DNA from 2 places in the Citrobacter braakii genome. Region 2 is predicted to be linked to the other one. Evidence: riboswitches for the same ligand, from Rfam matches in the RefSeq annotation. Region 2 holds a riboswitch; the other holds the start of a gene.
What was found. Region 2 has a riboswitch for cobalamin ahead of GFC06_RS19335 (ABC transporter substrate-binding protein). Riboswitches for the same ligand answer to the same signal wherever they lie in the genome.

Region 1: it holds a riboswitch for cobalamin, as region 2 does, so the genes downstream of both, btuB (TonB-dependent vitamin B12 receptor BtuB) here and GFC06_RS19335 (ABC transporter substrate-binding protein) in region 2, are expected to answer to the same signal.

The regions. Positions count from the first base shown of each region.
Region 1 is NZ_CP045771.1:713,780-721,835, reverse strand. It holds gene GFC06_RS03290 (YijD family membrane protein) at 1-263, shown strand, start outside; gene trmA (tRNA (uridine(54)-C5)-methyltransferase TrmA) at 309-1,409, opposite strand; cobalamin riboswitch at 1,525-1,711, shown strand; gene btuB (TonB-dependent vitamin B12 receptor BtuB) at 1,777-3,615, shown strand; gene murI (glutamate racemase) at 3,560-4,411, shown strand; rRNA gene GFC06_RS03270 (16S ribosomal RNA) at 4,787-6,328, shown strand; tRNA gene GFC06_RS03265 (tRNA-Ile) at 6,400-6,476, shown strand; tRNA gene GFC06_RS03260 (tRNA-Ala) at 6,585-6,660, shown strand; rRNA gene GFC06_RS03255 (23S ribosomal RNA) at 6,869-8,056, shown strand, end outside.
Region 2 is NZ_CP045771.1:4,082,466-4,090,521, reverse strand. It holds gene GFC06_RS19375 (ABC transporter substrate-binding protein) at 1-363, shown strand, start outside; tRNA gene GFC06_RS19370 (tRNA-Ser) at 506-593, shown strand; gene GFC06_RS19365 (cytochrome c1) at 750-1,553, opposite strand; gene GFC06_RS19360 (cytochrome b) at 1,556-2,716, opposite strand; gene petA (ubiquinol-cytochrome c reductase iron-sulfur subunit) at 2,718-3,269, opposite strand; gene GFC06_RS19350 (pseudoazurin) at 3,297-3,737, opposite strand; gene GFC06_RS19345 (ABC transporter ATP-binding protein) at 3,748-4,563, opposite strand; gene GFC06_RS19340 (FecCD family ABC transporter permease) at 4,560-5,627, opposite strand; gene GFC06_RS19335 (ABC transporter substrate-binding protein) at 5,694-6,749, opposite strand; cobalamin riboswitch at 6,971-7,194, opposite strand; gene GFC06_RS19330 (GNAT family N-acetyltransferase) at 7,422-7,943, opposite strand.

The DNA of each region.
Region 1 (8,056 bases), 1.5 Mb from region 2:
TGCCATTCTCAGTATTCCCAATTATTTCGCTGGTGCTGACGGTTTATTGTCTGCATCAACGCTATCAAAACCGCACCATGCCTGTGGGGTTACCGGGCCTGGCCGCCGCCTGTTTTATTCTCGGCGTTCTGTTGTACAGCACTGTGGTGCGCGCTGAATATCCGGATATTGGCTCTAACTTCTTCCCGGCGGTTCTGTCGGTGATTCTGGTGTTCTGGATCGGCTTTAAAGTGCGTAACCGTAGACAGGAAATCGTGGAGTAATATTTGTAGGCCGGGCAAGCGAAGCGCCCCCGGCCAGGACATCATTTACTTGGCGGTCAGTAATACTCCGCACTCCATATGGTGCGTATACGGGAACTGATCGAACAGAGCCAGGCGTGAAACATTGTGCGTCTGGCTTAACGTTTCCAGGTTCTTACACAATGTCTCCGGGTTACAGGAGATGTACAGAATTCGCGGGTACGCCTGCACCATTTTCTCTGTTTCGCTGTCCAGACCGCTGCGCGGTGGGTCAACGAAAATGGTTTCACACTGGTAACTCTTCAGATCGATTCCCTGCAAACGGTTGAACTCGCGAACCCCGTTCATCGCCTGAGTAAACTCTTCGGCCGCCATGCGGATAATTTGTACGTTATCAATATGGTTAGCCGCAATGTTGTATTGCGCAGCAGCCACGGACGGTTTAGCGATTTCAGTGGCCAGCACGCGGTTGAAGTTTTGTGCGAGGGCTAACGAGAAATTGCCATTGCCGCAGTACAGCTCAAGCAGGTCGCCTTTTGATCCCCTGGTGACATCAATCGCCCATTCCAGCATCTGAATATTCATGGCGGCATTCGGCTGGGTGAAGCTGTTCTCAACCTGGCGGTAGATAATCTCTTTACCCGCAACCGGCAAGCGTTCGTCAATGTAATCCTGGTCCAGCTCGATTTTGGTTTTGGTTGCCCGGCCAATCAGATGCACGTTCAGGTTTTGCGCCCGTAACGCATCCCGCAGCGCTTCAGCTTCCTGACGCCATTCATCATCCAGCTTTTTATGGTACAGCATCGATACCACCGCCTGATCGCTCAGGGTAGTGAGGTAATCAATCTGGAACAGTTTGTGGCGCAGGACGTGGTTGTTGCGAACGCCGTCGATCATTGCCGTCATCAGCGTGTTGATAAGCTCGCTGGCCGCCGGGAAACTGTCGACGCGGATACGGCTTTTGGTCTGGCTGTCGAACATGATGTGGTACAGATCATCCCCGTCATGCCACAGACGAAATTCCGCGCGCATACGGTAGTGGCTGACCGGCGAGCGAAACACTTCCGGAGCCTGTGCATAAAATGGCGTCATTAAGCTCTGCAGACGCACTACTTTTTCAGCTAACTGGGCGTCGTACTGTTCTGTCGGAAGGTGTTCGGGGGTCATGATGCGTCCTGAAAAATAAAAGTACGCGGGGATTGTAGGGATTGCTCAACAGATGTCCAGTCATTGATGATTTCCGATATTGTGATGCGCGGTCTGGACACCAGGTTGTAACAAACTGTAGCATCCGTTTTCCGGTCCAGTGAGTTAAAAGGGAATCCAGTGTGAATCTGGAGCTGACGCGCAGCGGTAAGGAAGGTAGGAGATGAGCGCACCTGGTGCAGACACTGCGGCTTGCCGTGGGAAGTCATCATCTCTTTAAGTTGCCTCCAAGCCCGAAGACCTGCCGGCTAACGTCGCATCTGGTTTTCATCATCGCGTACTATCGGTGGGACCTGCGGCATCCTTCTTATATTGTGGATGCTTTACAATGATTAAAAAATCGTTGCTGTGCACGGCGCTGTCCGTCACAGCATTTTCGGGTTGGGCGCAGGACACTAGCCCAGATACTCTCGTCGTCACTGCCAACCGTTTTCAGCAGCCTCGTAGCGCTGTACTTGCCCCTATCACCGTTGTTACGCGTCAGGATATCGATCGCTGGCAATCCACTTCCGTCAATGATGTGCTTCGCCGCCTGCCGGGCGTGGATATCGCCCAATACGGTGGTATGGGACAAAATTCGTCTATTTCTATCCGCGGCACCAATGCCAGCCATGTGCTGGTGTTGATTGACGGCGTGCGTCTGAACCTGGCAGGGGTTAGCGGCGCAGCCGATCTTAGCCAGTTCCCAGTCTCGTTAGTGCAACGTATCGAATACATTCGTGGGCCGCGTTCGGCGGTTTATGGTTCTGATGCGATTGGCGGTGTGGTGAATATCATTACCACGCGTGAAAAGCCGGGGACGGAACTCACTGCCGGTGTGGGGAGCAATGGGTATCAGAATTATGATGTCTCAACCCAACAACAGCTTGGCGAAAATACGCGCGTCACATTAATGGGCGATTATGCCTATACCAAAGGTTTTGATGTTGTCGCATACGGTAGCACTGGCTCTCAGGCTCAGCCCGACAAAGACGGTTTCTTAAGTAAGACGCTGTATGGCGCGCTGGAACATAACTTTTCCGATACATGGAGCGGGTTTGTTCGCGGCTACGGCTATGATAACCGAACAGATTATGACGCGTATTATTATCCTGGGACGCCGTTAGTGGATACCCGTCAGCTCTATAGCCAAAGCTGGGATGCCGGGCTGCGCTTTAATGGCGAGCTTATCCAGTCGCAACTGGTTTCCAGCTATAGCCATAGTAAAGATTACAACTATGATCCGGATTATGGCCGCTATGACTCCTCGGCCACACTGGATGATATGAAGCAATATAATGTTCAGTGGTCCAACAGTATGGTGCTTGGTCACGGTAACGTAGGCGCAGGTGTTGACTGGCAAAAGCAAACCACGACGCCTGGCACCGGGTATGTCACGGACGGTTACGATCAGCGTAATACGGGTCTCTACCTGACCGGGTTGCAGCAACTGGGCGACTTTACCTTTGAAGGTGCGGCGCGCAGTGATGATAACTCCGAGTTTGGCCGTCATGGCACATGGCAGACCAGCGCCGGATGGGAGTTTATTGAAGGCTATCGCTTTATTGCGTCCTACGGTACATCTTACAAAGCGCCTAATCTCGGACAGTTGCATGGTTATTACGGTAATTCGAACCTGGATCCTGAACAAAGTAAGCAATGGGAAGGGGCGTTTGAAGGCTTAACGGCGGGCGTGAACTGGCGTGTATCCGGATATCGTAATGATATTGACGACATGATCGATTACGACCCGCATACCGAGAAATACTTTAACGAAGGTAAAGTTCGTATTAAAGGTGTGGAAGCGACCGCAAACTTTGATACCGGGCCGTTGGCACATACGCTGAGCTACGATTATGTCGATTCGCGCAATGCGATTACGGACAAGCCGCTCGCACGCCGTTCTAAAAACCAGGTGAAGTACCAGCTCGACTGGCAGGTTTATGATTTTGACTGGGGCCTGACGTATCATTACCTGGGAACGCGTTATGACACTGACTACGTAACCTACCAGCCAGTAAAAATGGGTGGGGTTAGCCTGTGGGATCTTGGCGTGTCATATCCAATCACCTCACAGCTGACAGTTCGTGGTAAAATCGCCAACCTGTTCGATAAAGATTACGAGACAGTTTATGGCTACGCAACTGCAGGACGGGAATACACCTTGTCTGGCAGCTACACTTTCTGATCCGCGCCCCACTGTGCTGGTGTTTGATTCCGGCGTCGGTGGGTTGTCGGTCTATGACGAGATCCGGCGTCTTCTGCCGGATCTCCACTATATATACGCTTTCGACAACGTCGCCTTTCCTTATGGAGAGAAGAGCGAGGAGTTTATCGTCGAACGTGTTGTTGAGATTGTGACTGCGGTCCAGCAGCGCTATCCCCTCTCTCTTGCGGTCATCGCGTGTAATACAGCAAGCACGGTATCGCTCCCTGCATTACGTGAGAAATTTGCCTTTCCGGTTGTGGGCGTGGTGCCTGCCATTAAACCGGCGGCGCGACTCACGGCGAATGGTGTGGTGGGACTGCTGGCTACGCGTGCAACGGTGAAGCGTTCATATACCCATGAGTTGATTGCACGGTTTGCTAACGAATGTCAGATAGCGATGCTGGGTTCCGCTGAGCTGGTGGAACTGGCGGAAGCGAAGCTGCATGGTGAAACCGTTTCTCTGGAAGAACTGCGTCGTGTCCTGCGCCCTTGGCTGCGGATGTCGGAACCACCTGACACGGTGGTGCTCGGATGCACCCATTTCCCTCTATTACGGGAAGAACTTTTACAGGTCCTGCCCGAGGGGACGCGGCTGGTGGATTCTGGTGCCGCGATTGCGCGTCGTACGGCCTGGTTATTAGAACATGAAGCGCCAGATGCGAAATCAACTGATGAGAATGTCGCATTCTGCATGGCAATGACGGCAGAAGCCGAACAATTATTGCCCGTGCTGCAGCGTTATGGCTTTAAGACGCTCGAAAAACTGGCTGTTTAGGCTGTTCTGGTGGAAAAATAGGCACTCGGAAGATTATTTTAAATTTCCCCTTGTCAGCCTGAAATAACTCCCTATAATGCGCCTCCACTGACACGGAACAACGGATTACAAACCGCCGGGTCAGCGGGGTTCCACTGCGAATCTCGCAGAGAAAAGCAAAATTAAATGCTTGACTCTGAATGAGGAAGACGTAATATACGGGACCTCGCGACAGAGCGCTAAAGCGCGTCGCAACTGCTCTTTAACAATTTATCAGACAATCTGTGTGGGCACTCGAAGATACGGATTCTTAACGTCGCAAGACGAAAAATGAATACCAAGTCTCTGAGTGAACACGTAATTCATTACGAAGTTTAATTCACGAGCATCAAACTTAAATTGAAGAGTTTGATCATGGCTCAGATTGAACGCTGGCGGCAGGCCTAACACATGCAAGTCGAACGGTAGCACAGAGGAGCTTGCTCCTTGGGTGACGAGTGGCGGACGGGTGAGTAATGTCTGGGAAACTGCCCGATGGAGGGGGATAACTACTGGAAACGGTAGCTAATACCGCATAACGTCGCAAGACCAAAGAGGGGGACCTTCGGGCCTCTTGCCATCGGATGTGCCCAGATGGGATTAGCTAGTAGGTGGGGTAACGGCTCACCTAGGCGACGATCCCTAGCTGGTCTGAGAGGATGACCAGCCACACTGGAACTGAGACACGGTCCAGACTCCTACGGGAGGCAGCAGTGGGGAATATTGCACAATGGGCGCAAGCCTGATGCAGCCATGCCGCGTGTATGAAGAAGGCCTTCGGGTTGTAAAGTACTTTCAGCGAGGAGGAAGGTGTTGTGGTTAATAACTACAGCAATTGACGTTACTCGCAGAAGAAGCACCGGCTAACTCCGTGCCAGCAGCCGCGGTAATACGGAGGGTGCAAGCGTTAATCGGAATTACTGGGCGTAAAGCGCACGCAGGCGGTCTGTCAAGTCGGATGTGAAATCCCCGGGCTCAACCTGGGAACTGCATCCGAAACTGGCAGGCTAGAGTCTTGTAGAGGGGGGTAGAATTCCAGGTGTAGCGGTGAAATGCGTAGAGATCTGGAGGAATACCGGTGGCGAAGGCGGCCCCCTGGACAAAGACTGACGCTCAGGTGCGAAAGCGTGGGGAGCAAACAGGATTAGATACCCTGGTAGTCCACGCCGTAAACGATGTCGACTTGGAGGTTGTGCCCTTGAGGCGTGGCTTCCGGAGCTAACGCGTTAAGTCGACCGCCTGGGGAGTACGGCCGCAAGGTTAAAACTCAAATGAATTGACGGGGGCCCGCACAAGCGGTGGAGCATGTGGTTTAATTCGATGCAACGCGAAGAACCTTACCTACTCTTGACATCCAGAGAACTTAGCAGAGATGCTTTGGTGCCTTCGGGAACTCTGAGACAGGTGCTGCATGGCTGTCGTCAGCTCGTGTTGTGAAATGTTGGGTTAAGTCCCGCAACGAGCGCAACCCTTATCCTTTGTTGCCAGCGGTTCGGCCGGGAACTCAAAGGAGACTGCCAGTGATAAACTGGAGGAAGGTGGGGATGACGTCAAGTCATCATGGCCCTTACGAGTAGGGCTACACACGTGCTACAATGGCATATACAAAGAGAAGCGACCTCGCGAGAGCAAGCGGACCTCATAAAGTATGTCGTAGTCCGGATTGGAGTCTGCAACTCGACTCCATGAAGTCGGAATCGCTAGTAATCGTGGATCAGAATGCCACGGTGAATACGTTCCCGGGCCTTGTACACACCGCCCGTCACACCATGGGAGTGGGTTGCAAAAGAAGTAGGTAGCTTAACCTTCGGGAGGGCGCTTACCACTTTGTGATTCATGACTGGGGTGAAGTCGTAACAAGGTAACCGTAGGGGAACCTGCGGTTGGATCACCTCCTTACCTTAAAGAAACGTTCTTTGTAGTGCTCACACAGATTGTCTGATGAAAATTAGCAGTAAGAAAATCTCTGCAGGCTTGTAGCTCAGGTGGTTAGAGCGCACCCCTGATAAGGGTGAGGTCGGTGGTTCAAGTCCACTCAGGCCTACCAAATTCGCCTCCGTGCTGTGTTACGGCGATGCTCGCATACTTCAGTATGCTTCGCACCACCGCGCCTTGCCCGGAAACGAATTAGGGTACAGAGATTAGCATTTACGATGGGGTTATAGCTCAGCTGGGAGAGCGCCTGCCTTGCACGCAGGAGGTCTGCGGTTCGATCCCGCATAGCTCCACCATCCTTTACTGCAAAAACACAAGAAAACTTCAGAGTGTACCTGAAAAGGTTCACTGCGAAGTTTTGCTCTTTAAAAATCTGGATCAAGCTGAAAATTGAAACGACACACTGTTTCATTTCTCCGTAAACAAGAAATGAAAAGCGGTGTGTCCGAGTCTCTCAAATTTTTGCAACACTGAAGTGTTTTACGAAACATCTTCGGGTTGTGAGGTTAAGCGACTAAGCGTACACGGTGGATGCCCTGGCAGTCAGAGGCGATGAAGGACGTGCTAATCTGCGATAAGCGTCGGTAAGGTGATATGAACCGTTATAACCGGCGATTTCCGAATGGGGAAACCCAGTGTGATTCGTCACACTATCATTGCGTGAATACATAGCGTAATGAAGCGAACCGGGGGAACTGAAACATCTAAGTACCCCGAGGAAAAGAAATCAACCGAGATTCCCCCAGTAGCGGCGAGCGAACGGGGAGCAGCCCAGAGTCTGAATCAGCATGTGTGGTAGTGGAACGGTCTGGAAAGTCCGACGGTACAGGGTGATAGTCCCGTACACAAAAGTGCATGTGTTGTGAACTCGAAGAGTAGGGCGGGACACGTGGTATCCTGTCTGAATATGGGGGGACCATCCTCCAAGGCTAAATACTCCTGACTGACCGATAGTGAACCAGTACCGTGAGGGAAAGGCGAAAAGAACCCCGGCGAGGGGAGTGAAAAAGAACCTGAAACCGTGTACGTACAAGCAGTGGGAGCCTCTTTATGGGGTGACTGCGTACCTTTTGTATAATGGGTCAGCGACTTATATTCTGTAGCAAGGTTAACCGAATAGGGGAGCCGAAGGGAAACCGAGTCTTAACTGGGCGTTAAGTTGCAGGGTATAGACCCGAAACCCGGTGATCTAGCCATGGGCAGGTTGAAGGTTGGGTAACACTAACTGGAGGACCGAACCGACTAATGTTGAAAAATTAGCGGATGACTTGTGGCTGGGGGTGAAAGGCCAATCAAACCGGGAGATAGCTGGTTCTCCCCGAAAGCTATTTAGGTAGCGCCTCGTGAACTCATCTTCGGGGGTAGAGCACTGTTTCGGCTAGGGGGTCATCCCGACTTACCAACCCGATGCAAACTGCGAATACCGAAGAATGTTATCACGGGAGACACACGGCGGGTGCTAACGTCCGTCGTGAAGAGGGAAACAACCCAGACCGCCAGCTAAGGTCCCAAAGTCATGGTTAAGTGGGAAACGATGTGGGAAGGCACAGACAGCCAGGATGTTGGCTTAGAAGCAGCCATCATTTAAAGAAAGCGTAATAGCTCACTGGTCGAGTCGGCCTGCGCGGAAGATGTAACGGGGCTAAACCATGCACCGAAGCTGCGGCAGCGACACTATGTGTTGTTGGGTAG
Region 2 (8,056 bases):
TGGAAAACCATGCTGGATACCATGCACACCGGTAATTTTGACGTCGTGCGCTACGCATGGATCGCCGATTATGATGATGCCTCAAGTTTCCTCAATATTTTCCGTACCGGCGATAGCGAGAATACCACCAGGTACAGCAATCCCGCTTTTGATGACGCGATGCGCAAGGCGGCGAAAGCAACTTCGCTGGAGGAGCGAGGCAAATACTACCAGCAGGCTGAAGACCTTTTAGGAGAGGATGTACCAGCGATTCCGGTTTACCACTATGTCCGCACGCATCTTGTGAAGCCGTGGGTGGGAGGATTTGCGCCAGATAACCGGGGAAATTACTACACCAAAGATATGTTCATCAAAAAACATTAAGCGCTGTAGCCAGTATTTGTGCTGAATAAACGGTCAATCTGTTGTTATTTCAGTCGATTAACAATATTTTGGCTGTTTTTCAGGCAAACGAACGCATTGGTGCTTTACAGGTCCGTTCGGGATGTTTATAGTGCGCCTCATTGGAAGCGTGGCCGAGCGGTTGAAGGCACCGGTCTTGAAAACCGGCGACCCGAAAGGGTTCTAGAGTTCGAATCTCTACGCTTCCGCCAAACATAAACCCCGAGCTATTTAATAGCTCGGGGTTTTTTCGTTTTGTGCAGTTTATGTCATGCCATCTTTCACCAGCCTTAGTCGCGCAAGGGCAACTCAGCGCTGCTGTCCGGCGGAAAGCTGACGAACTGAATCATCTTCATATCTGGCAAGGCCTACATGAGCGAACGCCTTTTCATTCGTCGTAATATCCATAGCAGCCCCAGCATAAAGGTCAGGTAACCCATAACGTAATATCCCTGCTGTCTTCGTTCTGCGAGCGTTGGATCGGCCGCCCATGCCAGAAAGGCGGTAACATCCCTTGCATATTGCTCCTCCGTTTCAGCTTGTAGCGACGCCGGGCGCCATTGAATCTCTCCGCTGGTCAGCGGTTTCGGCATGTTAATCACGCCACCGGGAAAATAGCGATTAGCCTTCAGTTCGGGATCGGCAGGTTGATAACCGGTTAGCAGCGCGTAGACGTAATCTGCTCCCTGGTCCGTGTAGGGCAGAAAAGCATCCAACAGAAATTGCGGGAATCCGCGATCGTATGAGCGGGCACGTACGATATAGCTCAGATCAACGGGAGAAGCGCCATTGTTAAGGTATCGTGCTTCCTGCTCGTTTAGATACGGCGAGATGAAGCTGTCATTTAGCGTCCCGTCTCGCTCGCCAATCTGGCCGTCATCCTGAATCTCAGGAAACTGATAGCCGCTGGCGATACTTCTTGCTTCTTCATCCGTGAGTTCCGGACCGCCGGGCCTGGTCAACGACCGAAAGCTAAGGTGCTTTATGCCGTGACAGGCGCGACACTTCTCTTCATAAACCTGCAGGCCACGTCGAAGCTGCGCTTTATCATACTGGCCATTGATGCCGCTGAAGCTCCATTCCTGCCGTTCAGGCGTGGCTTCCTGCGCATATGAGGAACCCAGTCCCAACAGAGAAAAGGACAGAATGCTGATTTTCAATAGTTGTTTCATCATCAATCCTGCTTTTCCAGAAAACGACGGCAAGGTAATACGATTAAAAACCAGGCAAACCAAACCAGAGTCGAAAGCTGCGATGCGGCACGGATCCAGCCCTCTTCGTTACGGAAACCGTCAATAAGATCGGGGCCAACCAGCGCTTTCGACCCTAACCAGCCTAAAAAGCAGGCATTAATGACCCACAGCCAGAATCCGCATTTAACCAGTTTGCTGTAATGGCGAAAACGAGCCCGGGAAGTATCAAGCCAGGGAAGGAAATAGAAAATCAGTACCGAGCTGCACATTGCGGATAAGCCAACGAATTCATTTGGGAAGCAACGCAAGATGGAGAAGAAGGGGAGAAAATACCATTCCGGCGCAACAATCGCGGGTGTAACTGTTGGATCCGCAGGAATAAAGTTATCGGCGCTGCTCAGATAGTGCGGCGCGAAGAATAAGAACCAGGCGAAGATCATCAAAAAAAGGATGATTTTGATGGCATCAAGATCGGTAATTTTGTAATCGAACAGCAGGCTCCTGGACTCTTTCTCGCTAAACCTCTTTTTCATCGCCTGCGCAAACGCCGACTGTACGGTGCGAATATGAAAAACCGTTGCGCCGACAATCACAAAGGGAAGAATAAAGTGGAGAACAAAAAAGCGGCCAAGCATCGGCGTTCCCGGAGTATGGCTGCCGACTAAATATGCGTAAAGGGTATCGCCCACCAGCGGAATGGCCTGGGCAAAGCGGGTAATTACCGTAGCCGCCCAGTAGCTTTTTTGCCCCCAGATAAGGCTATAACCAAGAAATGCGGTCATCATCAGCAGGATATACAGCGTAACGCTAATCATCCACATTGTCGTCCAGGGCTTGCGGTAAACGCTGTAGTACATGCCACGAAAAATATGCAGATAACAGGCAAAGAAAAAGAGCGACGCGCCAATAGCATGCATGTTGCGTAATAGTTCTCCATGGCGAACCGCACGCATAATATGAATAATGGAGTCAAATGCCAGCTCGGCCGTCGGCACGTAAAACATCGCCAGCACGATACCCGTAAGGATCTGCACGGCGAGTATAACCAGCAGGATGGCGCCGATTGCGAATACCCAGAGTCCGGCAATCGAGCGAGGAAACGGGATACGCCAGCGAAGCGAATAGACGCGCTCACTCCTCATTTCAGGCTTCCTTCGTGCCGATACGCACGGCCTGACCATCCGAATGAATAACGTAGTCCGGGATTGCCAGGTTGGCCGTCGCGGGGCCGCGCGTCACGCGCCCGGAGGTATCAAACTCTGAGCCGTGGCACGGACAGATCCAACCCACGCCTCCAGGTCGGGCGTTGGGTACGCACCCGGCATGTGGACAATACCCTTGAACCACCAGCCATTGAGGATGAGTAGCAGAGACCCTCTCGCTGTCCGGTTGTGGGTCGATAAGCGTATGCCAGTCGGCACTTCTGGCAGTAATAATCTCATCCTGGGTGCGATGGTGAATAAGAATCAGCTTTCCCTGCCATACGCGTCTGACGGTTTGTCCAGCAGCAACCCCCGCAAGAGAGACATCAATCGGTTCATTTTCCGCAAGAGTCTTCTCATCCGGGCCGAGGGCCGAAACCAGCGGCCAGACGGCAGCAGCGACGCCTGCCGCACCGACGAATTTTGTCAGTTTACACAGGCATTCCCGGCGCTGTTCCTGGATTTCGCCATCTGCAAGTTTATTCTCTGTCACCTCTAATTTCTCCCTGAGTATCGCGGATTAACGTTTGTCGATACGCGCGTAAATTTCCTGAAAGCGCTTATCAGCAATACCCGGCGCTTTGAATGCCCGATAGCTTGCTGGTAACTGGGCATCTCCTACCTTAATCAGCATCACCATGCCCTGAGCGTAATGTGGTGTACATTTGATGCCGTAAAATCCGGCATTGTCATAAGTTACTTCGATCTCTTCATCTATTTTTCCCAAAAAACCGGGATAGTTAGCCGGAGACAATTCAGCGATTGAAGCCGCGTTGTGGCTCTTATGTTTACGGATAAACTTCACCGTATCCCCGGGCTGGATCTCCAGATAATCCGGCTCATAGACCATTGGTCCCGCAGACCCACGATTTTTCATCAAAACGTCGTGAGTTTGTGCGAAGGTTGAAGAGGCGAGGGCGAGTAAACATAAAACTTTCAGACTCTGTTTGAGATATTTCATCGATTCTTCCTTAAAATTCATCAGGTCTTTGATAACGGATAAAACAGTTTTCAGCGCCAGTTTCATGTTCAACAATGGCGTCGATACCAAACCAGGCATGGAGGTTTTCACGGGTAAACACGGCGCAAGGAGTCCCCTGCATCGCCATATGCCCGGATGTCATGACGATGATGCGATCGCAAAACATCGCGGCATGATTGAGGTCGTGCAGAGCGGCAATGACCGTGAGCTTTTCACGTTTAACCAGACTAAGCAGGCCAATCTGATGTTGAATGTCGAGATGGTTGGTGGGTTCATCCATCAGTAACAACTGCGGCTGCTGCGCCAGCGCCCGGGCGATATGCAGGCGCTGTTTTTCTCCCCCGGAAAAGGTATGCCAGCATCGGTGCTGTAATTCACGGAGATCGACCTTCTCCAGCATAGTTTGCACGATATCGTCATCTTTGGCGGACCAGGGCGAGAGCAGGCTAAGCCAGGGCGTCCGCCCCAGAGAAACGGCTTGTAAAGCGGTAAGACGCTCGCTGGTTTCTGCCTGTTGTTCGACCAGCGCCACCCGCTGCGCAAGGTGACGGCGCGAATAATGCTGGAGCGCCTTTTGCTGCAGGGTGATACGCCCGGAAGTTGGCTTCAGCAAACCGGCCAGCAGTGAAATCAGTGACGTTTTGCCCGAGCCGTTGGGACCGATGATGCCGACAAACTCGCCGGGCGTTACGCTGAGTGAAATATCTTCAACAATCGTCTTACCTTTTACCTTCCAGTACAAATTACAGGCTTCAATAACGACTTGCGCAGAGGTAACGAGTGGCTGTACGAGATTCACCGTCATTTGTTCTGGTTTCCTCTAATCAGAATGATTGAAAACGCAGGAGCGCCAACCAGAGCCGTGATCACGCCTATTGGGAGTACCTGACCGGGTAGTAACGTGCGGGAAATAACATCAGCGATAATGAGGAAAATAGCTCCGGTAAGCGCACTAACCGGCAGCAGTCGATGATGCTGGTTGCCGACCAGCAGACGAGCAGCATGAGGGATCACCAGACCGACAAAGCCGATCGCACCCACAATGGAGACCATAATCGCCGTCATGCCGGTGACGGCGGCAATCAGTACTGCACGGGTACGTTTTACCGGGATGCCCAGCGATGCCGCAGACTCCGCGCCAAAGGAGAAAGCATCAAGATGGCGGGCATAACAGAAGCACAGCGCGATACCGACCAGAGCGGTAGGAATGGCTAAGACTACATCGGGCCAGCGTACACCGCTCAAATTGCCCAACAGCCAGAACATAATACCGCGTGCTTGCTCGGCGTTTGCTGAGCGGGTGATGATAAGCGATGTAATCGCATTGAAAAGCTGGGAGCTGGCGATCCCGGCAAGGATGATTTGGGTTGTTACACCCCCACCTTGTCTACCGCCAGCGGCCATCGCCAATAGCGCAACGAACAGAAATGCCGTCAGCGCACCAATGAAAGCGCCCAATGACATACTGATGATGCCAGCCCCAAGTCCAGTGAGAGCAATCAGCACCGCCCCGGTGGACGCTCCGGCAGAAATCCCCAGTAGATAGGGTTCGGCGAGCGCATTGCGTAGCAGCGACTGTAACACTACGCCGGAAACAGCCAGGCACGCGCCGCAACTGGCCGAGACCAGCGCTCGGGTCAGGCGGTAGTTCCAGACGATCCCTGCATCCAGCGCATCGACAGGATAGTGTGTATCAAAAAGATGATTTGCCAGCGTGCTGAGAACATGCTGCCAGGGGATAAGCGTTTCGCCGATGGAAATCCCCGCCAGCAGCACGCCACACATTAGCGCACTGACCCAAACGGCATGCCCACTGACTCTCACCGCAAGCTGACCAACAGCGCGACGCATCCTGCGTGAATCACTCATGATTATCTGCGTTCCTGAGTAACGGAGATGCGCTATACCGTGTGAGGATATAGCGCAAAACGTAGATTAATGAGCAGCCTGCGGATGTGCTAAGCCATATTCAACAAGGGCATCAGCCAGTTTTTCCACACCATCAATAGTTCTGATCCCGGCATTCATGGTCTGTACGTCAATGACCGGTAGATGGTTTTCCTTGACGGCAGGAACCAGTTTGGCGACAGGATCGGACTTGAGGTATTCCATCTTGACCTTCCAGTCATCCGCCGGGAAACGGCGACGGCTCATCTCACCGAGCACAATGAGTGAAGGATTCGCTTTTGCGATGGTTTCCCAACCCACCGTTGGCCACTCTTCAGCAGAATCAATCACATTCTTCACTCCCAGCGTTTGGGCGATCCATGCCGCCGGACCAAACTTCCCGGCAACGTAAGGGTCAAGCTGGAGGTCGGCGCTTGAGAACCAGAACACGGCGGAAACATTCTCATCCATTCCGGTAATTTTGTTTTTCGCTGCGGCTTCACGTGCTTTAAGGCTGGCAATCAGCGCCTCGCCTTTATCCTGAACATCGAAGATTTTCGCCAGATCGGCGACTTCCTGATACACCATGGCAATATCAAACATGCCCTTACGGACACCATCACCACCATCTTCGTTATCTTTCGCACAGTCAGCTGGCGCGGTGTAAACGGGAATTTTTAGTTCACTAAACTGTTCGTAAGAGGCAACCGTGCCAGCAGGGCCGATTTGCCACTCAAACTGACTGGCGATCAGATCCGGTTTTTTCGCCACGATCCCTTCAAAACTTGGAATATTTTGCGCGATAACGGCGACTTTTTCGTTTGCTGTTTTATAAGCCTCCAGTACCGGGCCAAACCACAGCGAAGTACCCACGACGCGATCGGCCAGCCCCAGTGAATAGAGAATCTCGGTACTGTTCTGACCCACCGTCGCCACGCGCGTTGGTGCCTGATTGAAGGTAATATCGCGGCCACAGTTTTTAATCGTCAGAGGATATTCGGTTTTTGCTGCCTCGGAAAAACCGGAAGTAAGCAGGAGAGCAGTCGTGCCAAAAATAGCCAGAAGCGTTTTTTTAGAGAAGTAAAAGGTAGAATTAGCGTGCATTATCATCGTCCCGTTGATGCCAGAATCTTAAGGTCTGGTCATGGCTTATTTCATTCCATATATCGGGAGGAGACATGAAGATAGATGACATTGAATCGTGAAATTTAAGAATGAAGATATGCAAAAAATGCAAATAAGCTTTACTCAGCCAAAATCTTATTCATAAATACACTACCGCTTGCGTCAAATAATTCATCCCATGGACCATCCCGTCCACTCAATGGCATATACCTTTGACAGCAGGTCTCCTGACTCACGGTAATCAGAATATCGGCCTTCCCATAAAGATGAACTTTACAGTGACCTGTGGTTTATGAGCCACACAGGGATATTCTGCATCCGCCTACAGTTGCGGGGGCAGTTATGGAATTGAATTGAATAATTCTCACCATATTCCTATTCATATACAAAAATGTAATGAAATGCTGTCGAAAGCGACTCTAGCGGCAATTGTTAACAAGGTCAACCATAGAGGGCAAGAGATGAAAGGCAGTGGTGTGGGGAAAAATACCCATTTAATACAGTGAGTTATGATTTTGTTGGTTACTGCGATGTTGTAAATGAAAATAGCAACAGGAAGCTAAATGAGAATTGGTTGATATTGATCAAATTACACGCATGCTGAAATTTCTGTGTATGAAACATATTGATCACCATCAAAAGTTCCGCATATCAGCGCTTGACACTTTTTTGTGTACTCTCCATATGTACCAATTGCCACTCATCCTGCATATCCATAATCACATTAAAATTGTTACGCAACCAGAAATAATACCCTCCGGGTAAAAAATGATGTGTGTGGAGATACAAAGTCTTATATTGATGTTTCTGACAGAATACCTCAGCTAAAGCAAACAACTGACTTCCGATCCCCTGTCTGCGGTAGCGCTCATCCACGTAGCAACGACAAATTTCCGCCGTTTCAGACAAGTTATAGCGACCACGTAGTTCAGTAATACGATCATCATATTGACATACCGCCAGTGTAGCGATTAATTCCTGGTTTTCACTCCACGCGCAAAGTAATGAATTCCTTTCCTGCAAGATATACTGTTGTTCGAGATCAAAGAGATCTTCTTCGGCAGAAGGCATGGCTCTACCGGCATTGAAGAATAAATTAAGATGCTCAACAAGAAACGACTGAACAGCAGGAATATCGGCGGGAGTCATCTCACTAAACCTAAATGGGATCATGGCAGCATAACTCAAATTTAGAACGGAAAATGATAATAACAATAAGACCACTTTAAAAACAATATTGAGCAGTAGGAGACAGACTCGCAATTGCATACGGAGCTATTCTCATT